Regions from separate parts of the Streptomyces sp. AgN23 genome, predicted to be linked through region 2. Evidence: predicted binding sites of a transcription regulator. Region 2 holds the regulator's gene; each other region holds the start of a gene.
What was found. The regulator HrcA, encoded in region 2, represses chaperone genes, less so after heat shock. The targets are predictions, from matches to a motif close to TTNGCACTCNGNNNNNCNGAGTGCNAA.
Positions count from the first base shown of each region.

Region 1: groES (co-chaperone GroES) is a predicted target of HrcA. The motif match lies at 1,917-1,943, and genes of this name have one in related genera.
Region 3: AS97_RS27785 (FmdB family zinc ribbon protein) is a predicted target of HrcA. The motif match lies at 2,373-2,399, and genes of this name have one in related genera.

Region 1 covers NZ_CP007153.1:6,192,530-6,197,311, forward strand. Annotated here, with positions in the region: gene AS97_RS26960 (class I SAM-dependent methyltransferase) at 1-772, opposite strand, end outside; gene AS97_RS26965 (polysaccharide deacetylase family protein) at 764-1,771, shown strand; gene groES (co-chaperone GroES) at 2,093-2,401, shown strand; gene groL (chaperonin GroEL) at 2,493-4,118, shown strand; gene AS97_RS26980 (SDR family oxidoreductase) at 4,377-4,782, opposite strand, start outside.
Region 2 covers NZ_CP007153.1:3,824,062-3,828,843, reverse strand. Annotated here, with positions in the region: gene hemW (radical SAM family heme chaperone HemW) at 1-460, shown strand, start outside; gene AS97_RS16920 (DUF3097 domain-containing protein) at 519-1,340, opposite strand; gene AS97_RS16915 (MBL fold metallo-hydrolase) at 1,426-2,148, opposite strand; gene hrcA (heat-inducible transcriptional repressor HrcA) at 2,314-3,330, shown strand; gene dnaJ (molecular chaperone DnaJ) at 3,331-4,464, shown strand; gene AS97_RS16900 (nitronate monooxygenase) at 4,665-4,782, shown strand, end outside.
Region 3 covers NZ_CP007153.1:6,382,137-6,386,918, forward strand. Annotated here, with positions in the region: gene mscL (large conductance mechanosensitive channel protein MscL) at 1-15, opposite strand, end outside; gene AS97_RS49060 (hypothetical protein) at 148-561, opposite strand; gene AS97_RS27780 (S-methyl-5'-thioadenosine phosphorylase) at 1,045-1,890, opposite strand; gene AS97_RS27785 (FmdB family zinc ribbon protein) at 1,988-2,362, opposite strand; gene AS97_RS27790 (potassium/proton antiporter) at 2,539-4,044, opposite strand; gene AS97_RS27795 (penicillin acylase family protein) at 4,279-4,782, shown strand, end outside.

The DNA of each region.
Region 1 (4,782 bases), 2.4 Mb from region 2:
AGTGGGCGCTCGGCAGAAGGGTGGCGCGGCGCAGCCCGGGGCGGGCGGTGCCGAACCACAGGACGGCCTCCTTCACCTGGCCGTGGTCCGAGATCCACTCGGCCTCCGCGTCCTCGGGGACCGCCTCGTGCGGCACGCCGGGGGCGATCTTGAGGGCGGCGCGCGGGGTGGTGCGGGCGGCCTCGATGGCCCAGGAGAGGGGCGGGGAGTACGCCTCGGGGTCGAAGACGCGGCCCCGGCCGCCGCGCCGGGCCGGGTCGACGAAGACCGCGTCGAAGGACCGGGTGTCGATGTCGGTGACATCGGCGCAGCGGATCTCGATGAGCTCGGCCAGGCCGAGCGCCTGGGCGTTGGCGCGGGCGACGGCGCAGGTCAGCGGGTCGCGATCGACGGCGAGGACGGAGATCCCGGTGCGGGCGAGCGCGATCGCGTCGCCGCCGATGCCGCAGCACAGATCGGCCGTGCGGCGGACGCCGAACTCCGCGAGGCGGGCGGCGCGGTACGCGGCGACGGAGGTGCGGGTGGACTGCTCCACGCCGTTCGGCGTGAAGTACATGCGGTGCGCGTCCTCGGAGCCGAATTTGGCCACCGCGCGCTGCCGCAGCGTGGCCTGGGTCAGGGCCGCCGAGACCAGCGCCGGGGGATGGTCCCGGCGCAGCCGCGTCGCGGTGGCGAGCTCCTTCGCCGGGTCGTAGTCGCGGAGTCCGGAGAGCAGCGCCTGCCCCTCGTCGCCGAGCAGTGAGTCGAAGGCGTCAACGTCCACATGGCCCATTCTCCCCGCTCCCAGGGGGGCATTCGCACCCCGCTCGGCGCGCGGGTCCGCGCCGCGGAGCTGAAGATCACTTCTGTGATGATGATCAAAGCTGGTCTTTCGAGGTTTCTGGTCCTCACCGCGGCGGTCGCGCTCACCGGCTGTGGGGCGCTCGGTTCGCCGAGGCCGCACAGCGGGGCGGGGAAGGCGGCCGATCCGCCGTCGTCGGCCTCCGCCGCCCCGCACGCCCCGTCCGGGACATCCGGCGCGCCGACGTCCGGGAGCGGGCACGAGGACGGCTCGCCGCCCTCGGCCCCGGCGGCGTTCCCCGGTGCGTACCGCCGCTGGGGGCTCGACCGGCCGCTGGCCCCGCCGCCGCGCCCGCCCGCCGTCAAGCCGCCGCCCGCGGCGATCTGGCCGCCGACACCCGGGCTGCCGACGGTCATCCGCCGGGTGGCCACCACCGATCGGGTGGTTTTCCTCACGCTCGACGACGGGATCGAGAAGGACCCGGCCTTCGTCGACCAGGCGCGGGACCTCGGCCTGCCGTTCACGCAGTTCCTGGAGGACGAGGTGATCGGCGACCACTACGACTACTTCGGCCGACTGCGTGAACTCGGCAACCGGATCGGCAACCACACCCTCACCCACCCCAAGCTCGCGGGCCAGGACTATGACACCCAGCTCCACGAGATCTGCGGCCAGCAGGACGTCCTCCACCGCAGCCTCGGCCTCGAACCCCGCCTCTTCCGCCCGCCCTACGGGGAGTACGACAGGACCACGCTGCGGGCGGCGGCGGAGTGCGGACTGCGGAAGGTGGTGCTGTGGCGCGCCGAGATGGAGCCCGATGGGCTGGCGTACCGCTCGGGCGACGGGCTCCGGCCCGGGGACATCATCCTCGCCCACTTCCGCGGCCCGGACCTGTCGAAGGGCGCGACGATGACCGACATGATCACTTCTCTGCTGCGGGAGATCCAGGCGCAGGGGTTCACGGTGGCCCGGTTGGAGGACTACATCTGACGGCGCCGCGCTCCGGTCCCGGAGGCGTCGGGGACCCGGCCGGGCCGGGAGGCGCCGCGGGCCGGAGCGCGACGTTCTCGTGGCGGACACAGGGCCGGGAGGGGGCGCCGACGAGGTGCCGCACAGCGGTCCGCCACCACGTCGCTTGGCACTCTAGTTGACTGAGTGCTAACCGCGTCATAATGTCGAGGCTGGCACTCGGGACCGATGAGTGCCAAGGGATACAGCGACGGGCAGGTCCGGCACCCGCGACGACGGATCCACCTGGTCGCCACCTCAGACAGTTGACCCCGTGAGATCTCCGAAGGGGGAGGTCGGATCGTGACGACCACCAGCTCCAAGGTTGCCATCAAGCCGCTCGAGGACCGCATTGTGGTCCAGCCGCTCGACGCCGAGCAGACCACGGCCTCAGGCCTGGTCATTCCGGACACCGCCAAGGAAAAGCCCCAGGAGGGCGTCGTCCTGGCCGTGGGCCCGGGCCGCTTCGAGGACGGCAAGCGCCTTCCGCTCGACGTCTCCGTCGGTGACGTCGTGCTCTACAGCAAGTACGGCGGTACCGAGGTGAAGTACAGCGGCGAGGAGTACCTCGTCCTCTCGGCTCGCGACGTCCTCGCGATCGTCGAGAAGTAATCACCGAAGTTTTGCCTATGAGCCGTGCCCCGGTGCCCGCGTCTGAAACCGGGGTCGGGGCGCGGTTCGTTTGAGAGGACATACGCAACTCATGGCGAAGATCCTGAAGTTCGACGAGGACGCCCGTCGCGCCCTCGAACGCGGCGTCAACAAGCTTGCGGACACCGTCAAGGTGACGATCGGCCCCCGTGGTCGCAACGTCGTCATCGACAAGAAGTTCGGTGCTCCGACCATCACCAACGACGGTGTCACGATCGCCCGCGAGGTCGAAATCGAGGACCCGTACGAGAACCTGGGCGCCCAGCTCGTCAAGGAGGTGGCGACCAAGACCAACGACATCGCGGGTGACGGCACCACCACCGCGACCGTGCTGGCCCAGGCCCTGGTCCGCGAGGGCCTGAAGAACGTGGCCGCGGGCGCCTCCCCGGCCGCCCTCAAGAAGGGCATCGACGCGGCGGTCAAGGCCGTCTCGGACGACCTGCTGGCCACCGCCCGCCCGATCGACGAGAAGTCCGACATCGCCGCCGTGGCCGCGCTGTCCGCGCAGGACAAGCAGGTCGGCGAGCTGATCGCCGAGGCGATGGACAAGGTCGGCAAGGACGGTGTCATCACCGTCGAGGAGTCCAACACCTTCGGTCTGGAGCTCGACTTCACCGAGGGCATGGCCTTCGACAAGGGCTACCTCTCGCCGTACATGGTCACCGACCAGGAGCGGATGGAGGCCGTCCTCGAGGACCCGTACATCCTGATCCACCAGGGCAAGATCGCCTCGATCCAGGACCTGCTGCCGCTCCTGGAGAAGATCATCCAGGCCAACGCCAGCAAGCCGCTGCTGATCATCGCCGAGGACGTGGAGGGCGAGGCCCTCTCGACCCTCGTCGTCAACAAGATCCGCGGCACCTTCAACGCCGTCGCGGTGAAGGCCCCGGGCTTCGGTGACCGCCGTAAGGCCATGCTCGGCGACATCGCCACCCTTACGGGCGGCACCGTCATCGCCGAAGAGGTCGGCCTCAAGCTGGACCAGGTCGGTCTGGACGTGCTGGGCACCGCCCGCCGCGTGACCGTCACCAAGGACGACACCACGATCGTCGACGGTGGCGGCAAGAGCGACGAGGTCACCGGCCGCGTCAACCAGATCAAGGCCGAGATCGAGGCCACGGACTCCGACTGGGACCGCGAGAAGCTGCAGGAGCGGCTCGCGAAGCTGGCCGGCGGCGTGTGCGTGATCCGCGTGGGCGCGGCCACCGAGGTCGAGCTCAAGGAGAAGAAGCACCGTCTGGAGGACGCCATCTCCGCGACCCGCGCCGCGGTCGAGGAGGGCATCGTCTCCGGTGGTGGCTCCGCGCTGGTCCACGCCGCGAAGGTGCTGGAGAACAGCCTGGGCCTGGAGGGCGACGAGGCCACCGGTGTCGCGGTGGTCCGCCGTGCCGCGGTCGAGCCGCTGCGCTGGATCGCCGAGAACGCCGGTCTCGAGGGCTACGTCATCACCTCGAAGGTCGCCGAGCTCGAGAAGGGCCACGGCTACAACGCGGCCACCGAGGAGTACGGCGACCTGGTGAAGGCCGGCGTCATCGACCCGGTCAAGGTCACCCGCTCCGCGCTGGAGAACGCGGCGTCGATCGCCTCGCTGCTGCTCACCACCGAGACGCTGGTGGTCGAGAAGCCGGCCGAGGAAGAGGCTGAGGCCGGGGGCCACGGCCACGGTCACGCGCACTGACGCCCCGGCGTTTTGCACGCAGCTGCTTGCTGTGCGAAGGCGCGGCCGCCCTGGGGGCGGCCGCGCCTTCGTTGTGCGAATTCAGCCCCTCCGGCGTTTGAGGAGCGGGGTCCGGGGCGGACCCCCGGCGGGGGCGAGGGGGCGGAGCCTCCCCACGCGGCGGAGCCGCATATTGATGCTGCGGGAAGGGGCGGGGTGGGGGCTGTCCGCCGGAGGCGCCCACGGCCCGCACTCGGTATTGGCCCCCGGGGGCCCGGGCTACGCCTTCGCCGGCGGGCGCCCGACCTTGGAGGAGAGGGTGGAGAGGGCCGAGCGTGGGGCCAGCTTGGCCAGGCTTGACATCGCCTTGTAGCGCGGGTCCGGGATGGACAGGGACTTGCCCCGGGCGAAATCCTTCAGGGCCGCCGTGACCAGCCGGTCCGCGTCCAGCCACATCCAGCTCGGGACGCTGTCCTGCTTGATTCCCGCTCGCGCGTGGAACTCCGTACGGACGAACCCCGGGCACAGCGCCATCAGCCGTACGCCCGCGCCCGCCAGGTCCTTGGCCGCGCCCTGGGTGAACTGCACGACCCACGCCTTGCTCGCCCCGTACGTTCCGCGCGGGAAGAAGGCCGCGACCGACGCCACGTTGATCACCCCGCCGCGGCCGCGGCCGCGCATGGTT
Region 2 (4,782 bases):
GATCGCCGAGGAGATCCTGTCGGCCGCCGGGTTCGCCTGGTACGAGGTCTCCAACTGGGCCACTTCGCCCGCCGGGCGCTGCCGGCACAACGAGCTGTACTGGCGCGGCGCCGACTGGTGGGGCGCCGGCCCCGGCGCGCACAGCCATGTGGGCGGCGTGCGGTGGTGGAACGTGAAGCACCCCGGGGCGTACGCACAGGCCCTGGGCGAGGGCAGGTCGCCCGGCGCGGGCCGGGAGCTGCTGACCGCCGAGGAGCGCCGGGTGGAGCGGATCCTGCTGGAGCTGCGGCTGGTCGAGGGCTGCCCGCTGGAGCTGCTGCGCCCGGCCGGGGCCGTGGCCGCGGCCGGGGCGCTGGAGGACGGTCTGCTGGACCCGGAGCCGTACGGACGGGGGCGGGCCGTGCTCACGCTGCGCGGGCGGCTGCTGGCGGACGCGGTGGTGCGGGACCTGGTGGACTGAGACGGGACCGTCAGCCCTGTGGGGACGGGAGCCGTCAGCCCTGTGGGGACGGGGGCCGTCAGCCCTGCGGGGCCGTCACGAAGTCGATCAATTCCTCCACCCGGCCCAGGAGCTCCGGCTGGAGGTCCTTGTAGGAGTGGACCGAGGACAGGATCCGCTGCCAGGCGGCCCCGGTGTTCTCCGGCCAGCCCAGGGCGCGGCAGACGCCCTTCTTCCAGTCCTGGCCGTGCGGCACTGTCGGCCAGGCCCGGATGCCGACGGAGGACGGCTTCACGGCCTCCCAGATGTCGATATAGGGGTGGCCGAGGACCAGCACATGCTCGCCGGTGACCTGCCCGGCGATACGGGACTCCTTGGAGCCCGTCACCAGATGGTCGACGAGGACGCCGAGCCGGGCGTCCGGGCCGGGGGAGAAGTCGTCGACGATGGCGGGCAGGTCGTCGACGCCCTCCAGGTACTCCACGACGACGCCTTCGATGCGCAGATCGTCGCCCCAGACCCGCTCCACCAGCTCCGCGTCATGGCGCCCCTCGACGTAGACGCGCCCCGCACGGGCGACCCTCGCGCGCGCTCCCGGAACGGCGATCGACCCCGAGGCCGTGCGCTGGGGCGCACTGGGGGCCGCCGCGCGCGGGCGTACGAGGGTGACGACACGCCCCTCGAGCAGAAAACCGCGCGGCTCCATGGGGAAGACGCGATGTTTGCCGAAGCGGTCCTCCAGAGTGACCGTGGGGCCCTGGGCCGTCTTCTCACAGCGGATCACGGCGCCGCAGAAGCCGGTGGTGACCTCCTCCACGACGAGGTCCGGTTCGGCGGGGACCTCGGGGGCGGGCCGCTGCCGCTTCCAGGGCGGGGTCAGGTCCGGGTCGTACTGTCGCATCCGGATGACGATAGCGCGCGACGACCCCCCGCTCCTGCGGTGCGGACAACTAGGTGGACGCCTAGTTGGGCGGCTGGGCGGACACCTAGAGGGACACGCCGAAGCGGGCCGCCAATTCGTCACGTTGGGCCCGGACGAACCCGGCGTCCACGACCGAGCCGTGCCCCGGGACATACCGCGCGTCCGGGCCGCCGAGGGCGAGCAGCCGGTCGAGGGCGGCGGGCCAGCGGCCGGGGATCGCGTCGGGCCCGGCCTGCGGCGTGCCGGACTCCTCCACCAGATCGCCGCAGAAGACCACCTCGGGCCGGCCGGGCACCAGAACGGCCAGGTCATGGGCGGTGTGGCCGGGCCCCACATTGGCCAGCAGCACCTGCCGGTCGCCCAGGTCCAAGGTGAGCTCGCCGGAGACCAGGTGGTGCGGGCCGACCAGATGGTCCACGGCCTCGGTGGCGGCGTTTTGTTCCACCCCGTGGCGGATCGCGTCCTCGCGCAGTGTCTCCCGCTCACGGCGCAGCAGCTCGTCCATGCCCATGGCCCCGTACACCTGGCAGCCCGCGAAGGCGGCCGAGCCCAGGACGTGGTCGAAGTGCGGATGGGTGAGCGCGATCCGGGTGGGGCGGCGGCCGGTCAGCCGGGTGATCAGGGCGCGCAGCTCGGCCCCGGCGCGCAGGGTCGCGCCGGTGTCCACGACGAGGATGTCGGTCCGGCCGACGACCACGCCGACCGTCTCGTCCCACTCCGGCAACCGACGGCGGGCCACACCGGGCGCGAGCCGCTCCCAGCCTGCCTCTTCCCAACACGTCTCCATACCGCGACGCTAGCTCAACGGGGATGGGGGAGAGTTGCTGCCAGCGGCGGCTCTTGCCCATGCCACCGCACCCCGCCGTACACTGGCGGAGGGGTTCTGGCACTCGTGCCCGGTGAGTGCCAGGGCGGACGATCTGATGAGACCGCTGGACTGGAGGTGCGCGGGGTGCTCAGCGAACGCAGACTCGAGGTGCTGCGTGCCATTGTCCAGGACTATGTGGGGACGGAGGAGCCGGTCGGCTCCAAGGCGCTCACCGAGCGGCACCGGCTGGGGGTCTCCCCGGCCACGGTGCGTAACGACATGGCCGCTCTGGAGGACGAGGGGTTCATCGCCCAGCCGCATACGAGCGCCGGGCGGATCCCCACCGACAAGGGCTATCGCCTCTTCGTGGACAAGCTGGCCGGAGTGAAGCCGCTGTCCAGCCCGGAGCGGCGGGCCATTCAGAACTTCCTGGACGGCGCGGTCGACCTCGATGACGTGGTGGGCCGTACGGTCCGGCTGCTGGCGCAGCTGACCCGGCAGGTGGCGGTGGTGCAGTATCCGTCGCTGACCCGCTCGACGGTGCGCCATGTGGAGCTGCTGCCGCTGGCCACGGCCCGGGTGATGCTGGTGCTGATCACGGACACCGGCCGGGTGGAGCAGCGCATGGTGGACTGCCCCACTCCGATCACCGAGGACTCGCTGGCCGATCTGCGCGCCCGGCTCAACAGCCGGGTCGTGGGTCGGCGTTTCGCGGATGTGCCGCAGTTGGTGCAGGATCTTCCGGAGTCCTTCGAACAGGAGGACCGGGGGACCGTCTCGATCGTGTTGTCGACCTTGCTCGAGACGCTGGTGGAGGAGACCGAGGAGCGGCTGATGATCGGCGGCACCGCGAACCTCACGCGTTTCGTGCATGATTTCCCCCTGACGATCCGGCCCGTCCTGGAGGCACTCGAGGAGCATGTCGTCCTCCTCAAGTTGCTGGGCGAGGCCAAGGACTCGGGTATGACCGTGCGGATCGGGCATGAGAATGCTCACGAGGGGCTCAACGCCACCTCGGTCGTCGCGGTCGGCTACGGTTCCGGCGACGAGGCGGTCGCCAAACTCGGCGTGGTCGGACCGACCCGCATGGACTACCCCGGAACGATGGGAGCGGTACGCGCAGTGGCACGTTACGTCGGACAGATCCTGGCGGAGTCGTAAGTGGCGACGGACTACTACGCAGTCCTGGGCGTGCCGCGTGATGCCTCGCAGGACCAGATCAAGAAGGCATTCCGCCGGCTCGCACGCGAGCTGCATCCGGATGTGAACCCGGATCCGAAGACCCAGGAGCGGTTCAAGGAGATCAACGCCGCTTACGAGGTCTTGTCGGACCCACAGAAGAAGCAGGTCTACGACCTGGGCGGGGACCCGATGTCCGGGGCCGGCGGCGGTGGCGCCGGAGGCTTCGGCGGGGGCTTCGGCAACTTCTCCGACATCATGGACGCGTTCTTCGGCACCGCCTCGCAGCGCGGTCCGCGCTCCAGGACCCGGCGCGGTCAGGACGCGATGATCCGTCTGGACGTGGAGCTCAACGAGGCCGCGTTCGGGACCACCAAGGACATCCAGGTCGACACCGCGGTCGTCTGCACCACGTGCAGCGGCGAGGGCGCGGCGCCGGGCACCTCGGCGCAGACCTGTGACATGTGCCGTGGCCGCGGTGAGGTCTCCCAGGTGACGCGGTCCTTCCTGGGTCAGGTCATGACCTCGCGGCCGTGCCCCCAGTGCCAGGGCTTCGGCACCGTGGTGCCCACCCCGTGCCCGGAGTGCGCGGGCGACGGCCGGATCCGCTCGCGGCGCACCCTGACCGTGAAGATCCCCGCCGGTGTGGACAACGGCACCAGGATCCAGCTGGCCGGTGAGGGCGAGGTCGGACCGGGCGGCGGCCCGGCGGGCGACCTGTATGTGGAGATCCACGAGGTCCCGCACCCGGTCTTCCAGCGGCGCGGCGACGATATGCACTGCACGGTGACCATCCCGATGACGGCGGCGTCGCTGGGCACCAAGGTGCCGCTGGAGACGCTGGACGGCCTGGAGGAGGTCGACATCCGGCCCGGCACCCAGTCCGGCCAGTCGATCCCGCTGCACCAGCGCGGCATCACCCATCTTCGGGGCGGCGGCCGGGGCGACCTGATCGTGCATGTCGAGGTGACCACCCCGACCAAGCTCGACCCGGAGCAGGAGGAGCTGCTGCGGCGGCTGTCCAAGCTGCGCGGCGAGGAGCGCCCGGTCGGCGAATTCAAGCCGGGGCAGCAGGGGCTGTTCTCGCGGTTGAAGGACGCGTTCAACGGGCGGTAGGCGCTCCGGCCGGGGGTACGGGGGTTGTCCCCCGGGGGAGTGCGGTAAGCCGGGGCAGCAGGGGCTGTTCTCGCGGCTGAAGGACGCGTTCAACGGGCGGTAGGCGCTCCGGCCGGGGGTACGGCCGGTAGCGCCGCCGACGCCCGCAGCACCGCTGATCCGGTGGTGAGCCCGTGTGGAGGGCATGGCACGATGTGGCCATGTCCTCCGCGCTGACCGATCTCTACCGGTACCCGATCGTGCAGGCGCCGATGGCGGGTGGAGCCTCCTGCCCGCAGCTCGCCGCCACTGTCTCCGAGGCCGGTGGTCTCGGTTTCC
Region 3 (4,782 bases), 2.6 Mb from region 2:
TTTGAACCCTTCCATGACGCTCTTCTTCTCCTCGGTTACCTTCTCCTGGCTCAACCCACTGCCTCTCTCTTGCCGCGTCGGTGCTGGAGCGGACGGTTCCGCAACCTACACCCGCAGGTGAGAGGGGCATCAGGGGAGTCGGGGGAGTCAGCAGTGGCATAGCGTCACCGCCAGTCGGGAGCCGGCCGCGGCCCCGGCCAGCGCGGTGGTGTCCGCGCGCGGCACCGTGAGCACCACCAGCGCCCCGCCGCCGTCCAGCACACCGTCACCGTTCACCGCGCCGCCGTCCAGAGCGCTGTCACCGTTCCCCGTGCCGTCGCCGCTCGCCTCCGCCCCGGCCTCCGGCGCGCCGCCGTCGGCTCCACCGTCCGCCGAGCGGCCGCTCCGGGAGCCCGGCACATCGGCCACCCGGACCCCACGTGCGACTACCCGTGCCGTGGTGCCGGACGAACCGGTCCGTGTGGCGTCCGGGAGCGGGGTGGCCAGCACATCCACCCGGTCACCGGGGTGCAGCAGCCGCACCGTCGCCGCGTCGGCGATCCGGACTGGCGCCGACACCATCGCAGGGCGTGGGCCGTCTCGCCGCTCCTCGCCCGCCGGAGCGGGCGCCCGCGAGGACTCGGTGTCCGTGTGGCCCCGGCCGGGGGTGCCGCGGCCGCGAGTGCCGCGGCCGTCAGCGCCAGCCCGGCCGCCATCGCACGGCGCCGCCGCCGCACGGCCCGCCGCAGCCGGAATCCGCCGGTGCGCTCGGTGCGCACCGGATCGAAGCGTGGCACCGCGCGGGCCGGGGGAGCGGAGCGGGGTAACGCGAGGGTGGGGGTGGGGGACGGATGGGACATGGCACGTCACCGCCTGCCGTGAGGGACCGGGTGCTTCTGGCCCCCTCACCATGCCCGCCCCCACCCGATCCCGCTCGGGCCTGTGGACGGTCACCGGGCTGTGGACAACTCGGTCACCCGGGCCAGCGATATCCGCCCCGGCGTGCCCTCCCCGTGGCCTCCCCGCGCCTTCCCGGTGGCCTCCCCGCGCCCTGCCGCACCGTCCCTACGGAAGCTCGATCCCCAGGTCCCAGCCGTCGTGGGCGTGGGTGCACAGGCAGTCCCGTGCGGAGCTTTCCGGCAGCTTGCCCACCGCGTCGAAGAGCACCTCACGCAGTCGGCCCACGTTCTCCCCGAAGACCTTCAGCACCTCGGTGTGGGTGACGCCCTCACCCGTCTCCACCCCCGCGTCCAGGTCGGTGACCAGAGTCAACGACGTGTAGCAGAGCCCCAGTTCACGGGCGAGCACCGCCTCCGGGTGGCCCGTCATGCCGACAACGGACCAGCCCTGCGCCGCATGCCAGCGCGATTCGGCCCGGGTGGAGAAGCGCGGCCCCTCGATCACGCACATCGTCCCGCCGTCCACCGGCTCCCAGCCGCGTCCGCGCGCCGCGGCCACGGCCGCGTTCCGCCCCACCGGGCAGTACGGGTCGGCGAAGGTGGTGTGCACGACGTTCGGAATCCGGCCGTCCGGCAGCGGCTCGCCGTCGAAGTAGGTCTGCGTACGCGCCTTCGTGCGGTCCACCAGCTGGTCGGGGACGAGCAGCGTGCCGGGTCCGTACTCCGGCTGCAGCCCGCCCACCGCGCACGGGCCGAAGACCTGCCGCACCCCGAGCGAGCGCAGGGCCCAGAGGTTGGCGCGGTAGTTGATGCGGTGCGGCGGCAGGTGGTGCTCGCGGCCGTGCCGCGGGAGGAAGGCGACCCGTCGCCCCTCGATGTCGCCGAGAACGAGCGAGTCGCTCGGCGCCCCATAGGGAGTCTCCACAGTGATCTCGGTCACGTCGTCGAGGAACGTGTAGAACCCCGATCCCCCGATGACCCCTATGTCTGCTTGCCTGCTGGTCTCGACCATGCGATCACCCTAGCCACCCGCGTCCGCGCGAACGGCACCCCGCCTCCTCCCGGTGGAGGCGGCGGGGTGCCGATGAAGCCGAAGACGGGTGGCCGGGTCAGGCGGCCGAACTCGACGACGAGGACGACGAAGACGAGGAGGACGCCGAGGACGGCGACGAAGACGCCGACGACGAAGACGTCGAGGAGGAGGATGAGGAAGAAGAGTCCGAGGACGAAGACGAGGAAGACGACGAGTCGGAGCTCTCGCTCTTCGCCGCCGGCTTGCTGGAACCGCCGCTCGTGCTGCTGGACGAGGAGCGGCTGTCGTTCCGGTAGAACCCGGAGCCCTTGAACACGATGCCGACGGCGGAGAACACCTTCTTCAGGCGTCCCTTGCAGTTGGGGCACTCGGTGAGCGCGTCGTCGGTGAACTTCTGCACCGCCTCGAGGCCCTCGCCACACTCGGTGCACTGGTACTGGTAGGTCGGCACGTTCTTCCTCCTGGCACTCTCACTCAATGAGTGCTAACGACGCTCCATAGTGCAGTATTCCTGCGCGTCAGTCCACTGGGACGGGATAGACGGTGATCGAAGCCACCGTCAGAGGCCCCTCCCGGCTCTTGGCCCGAAGCCTTCGCGGGCTTTCGCGGGCCCCCGCTCCCGCCCCCTCAGCCCGCTCCCGTGCCCAGCCAGCCCGCCAGCTTGCCGCCTTGGCCCACTGCCCGCAGCCGCCGCTCCGCCGCGTCGCGCACCGGGTCCGTGGCCACCACCAGCAGCTCGTCGCCGCGGCGCAGCATCGTCGAGGGCAGTGGTACGAAGCTGGTCCCGCCCCGGACCACCAGGGTGACCGCGGCCCCTGTGGGCAGCCGCAGCTCGCCTACCTCGACGCCGTGCATCTTGGACGACTGGGGGATCGACACCGACAGCAGATGGCCGCGCAGCCGCTCCAGGGGCGCCGATTCGATGCCCAGGTCGGCCGGCTCGGGTTCCTCGAGCCGCAGCCGGGTGGCGAGCCAGGGCAGCGTCGGCCCCTGGATCAGGGTGTAGACGATCACCAGCACGAAGACGATGTTGAAGATCCGGCTGCTGCCGGGCACATCGCTGACCACCGGGATGGTTGCCAGGACGATCGGCACCGCCCCGCGCAGCCCGGCCCAGGACAGCAGTGCCTTCTCCCGCCAGGGCAGCGGGAACGGCGCCGTGCTGACCAGGACCGACACCGGCCGGGCCACCACGGTCAGCACCAGCCCGACCGCGAGGGCGGGCAGGACGTCATCGCCCAGCTCATGCGGGGTGACCAGCAGTCCCAGCAGGACGAACATCCCGATCTGGGCGAGCCAGCCCAGCCCCTCGGCGAAGCCGCGCGTCGCCGGCCAGTGCGGCAGCCGTGCGTTGCCCAGGAGGAGGGCGGCGAGGTAGACGGCGAGGAAGCCGGACCCGTGCGCCAGCGCACCGCCCGCGTAGGCGGTCACCGCGATGGCGATCACCGCGATCGGGTACAGACCCGAGGCGGGCAGCGCCACATGCCGCAGGCCGTACGCGCCCAGCCAGCCGATCGCGAGGCCGATCACCGCGCCGATCGCCAGCTCCAGGGCGATCGTGCCGATCAGGGCGTACCAGGACTCCATGGGGCCCTGGCTGGAGACGGCGACCACCAGGATCACCACGGGGGCGTCGTTGAAGCCCGACTCGGCCTCCAGGACGCCCGTGAGCCGCTTGGGCAGTGGCACCGTGCGCAGTACCGAGAAGACCGCCGCCGCGTCCGTGGACGACACCACCGCGCCGATGATCAGCGCCTGCCGCCAGTCCAGTCCCACCACATAGTGCCCTGCGGTCGCGGTGAGCCCCACGCTCACCGCGACACCCAGGGTGGACAGGACGGCGGCCGCCGGCAGGGCGGGTTTGATCTCGCTCCACTTCGTGCCCAGACCGCCTTCGGCCAGGATGACGACCAGCGCGGCGTAGCCGAGGACCTGCGTCAGCTCGACGTCGTTGAAGGTGACGCCGATCCCGTCCGTGCCGATGGCGACGCCGATCCCGAGATAGATCAGCAGCGTGGGCAGCCCGCTGCGCGAGGAGATCCTTACGGCCACCACCGCGAAAAGCAGGACGAGCGAGCAGATCAACAGCAGTTCATTGAGGTGGTGAACAGTCAGGGGCCGACCCTTTCTCACGGGAGCGGAGGGGACGCTGCGAACAGGTCCCCTCCGACCGGAACTTCATTGCCTTACCTAACATTTTACGGGATCTTGACGCGAGCCTCCCACGAGGAGCCTTCGCCGAGGTGTACGAGCCCGCCCGGTGGCCGGTGCAATGCGTCAGTCATGACTCCGCGTAGGGGCGGCGACAGCGCTGCGCCTATGGTTGCTCCAGCACTCCAGGTTCACCCTGCCCCTCGAAGGACAGCGATGCCCGCCAACACAACCGGCTCTTCTCCCAAAAAGAAGAAGAGCCGACGTCTCCGCCTGATCGTGATCGCAGTCGTGCTGCTGCTCGTCGGGGGCGTCGGCTACGGCGCGTACTGGAGCATCAGTACAGTTCGTGCCTCATTCCCGGAGACCACGGGATCGCTGCAGCTGAAGGGGTTGTCCGGCCCCGTTCAGGTCAAACGTGACGGCTATGGGATACCTCAGATCTACGCCGGTACCTCCGAGGACCTCTTCCGGGCCCAGGGGTTCGTCCAGGCCCAGGACCGCTTCTGGGAGATGGATGTCCGCCGCCATATGACGGCCGGGCGGCTGTCGGAGATGTTCGGTTCCGGCCAGGTGGAGACCGACGCGTTCCTGCGCACCATGGGCTGGCACCGGGTGGCCAAGCAGGAGTACGACACCAAGGTGTCGCCCGCCACCAAGAAGTATCTGCGGGCCTACTCCGACGGCGTCAACGCCTATCTCAAGGACCACCAGGGCGAT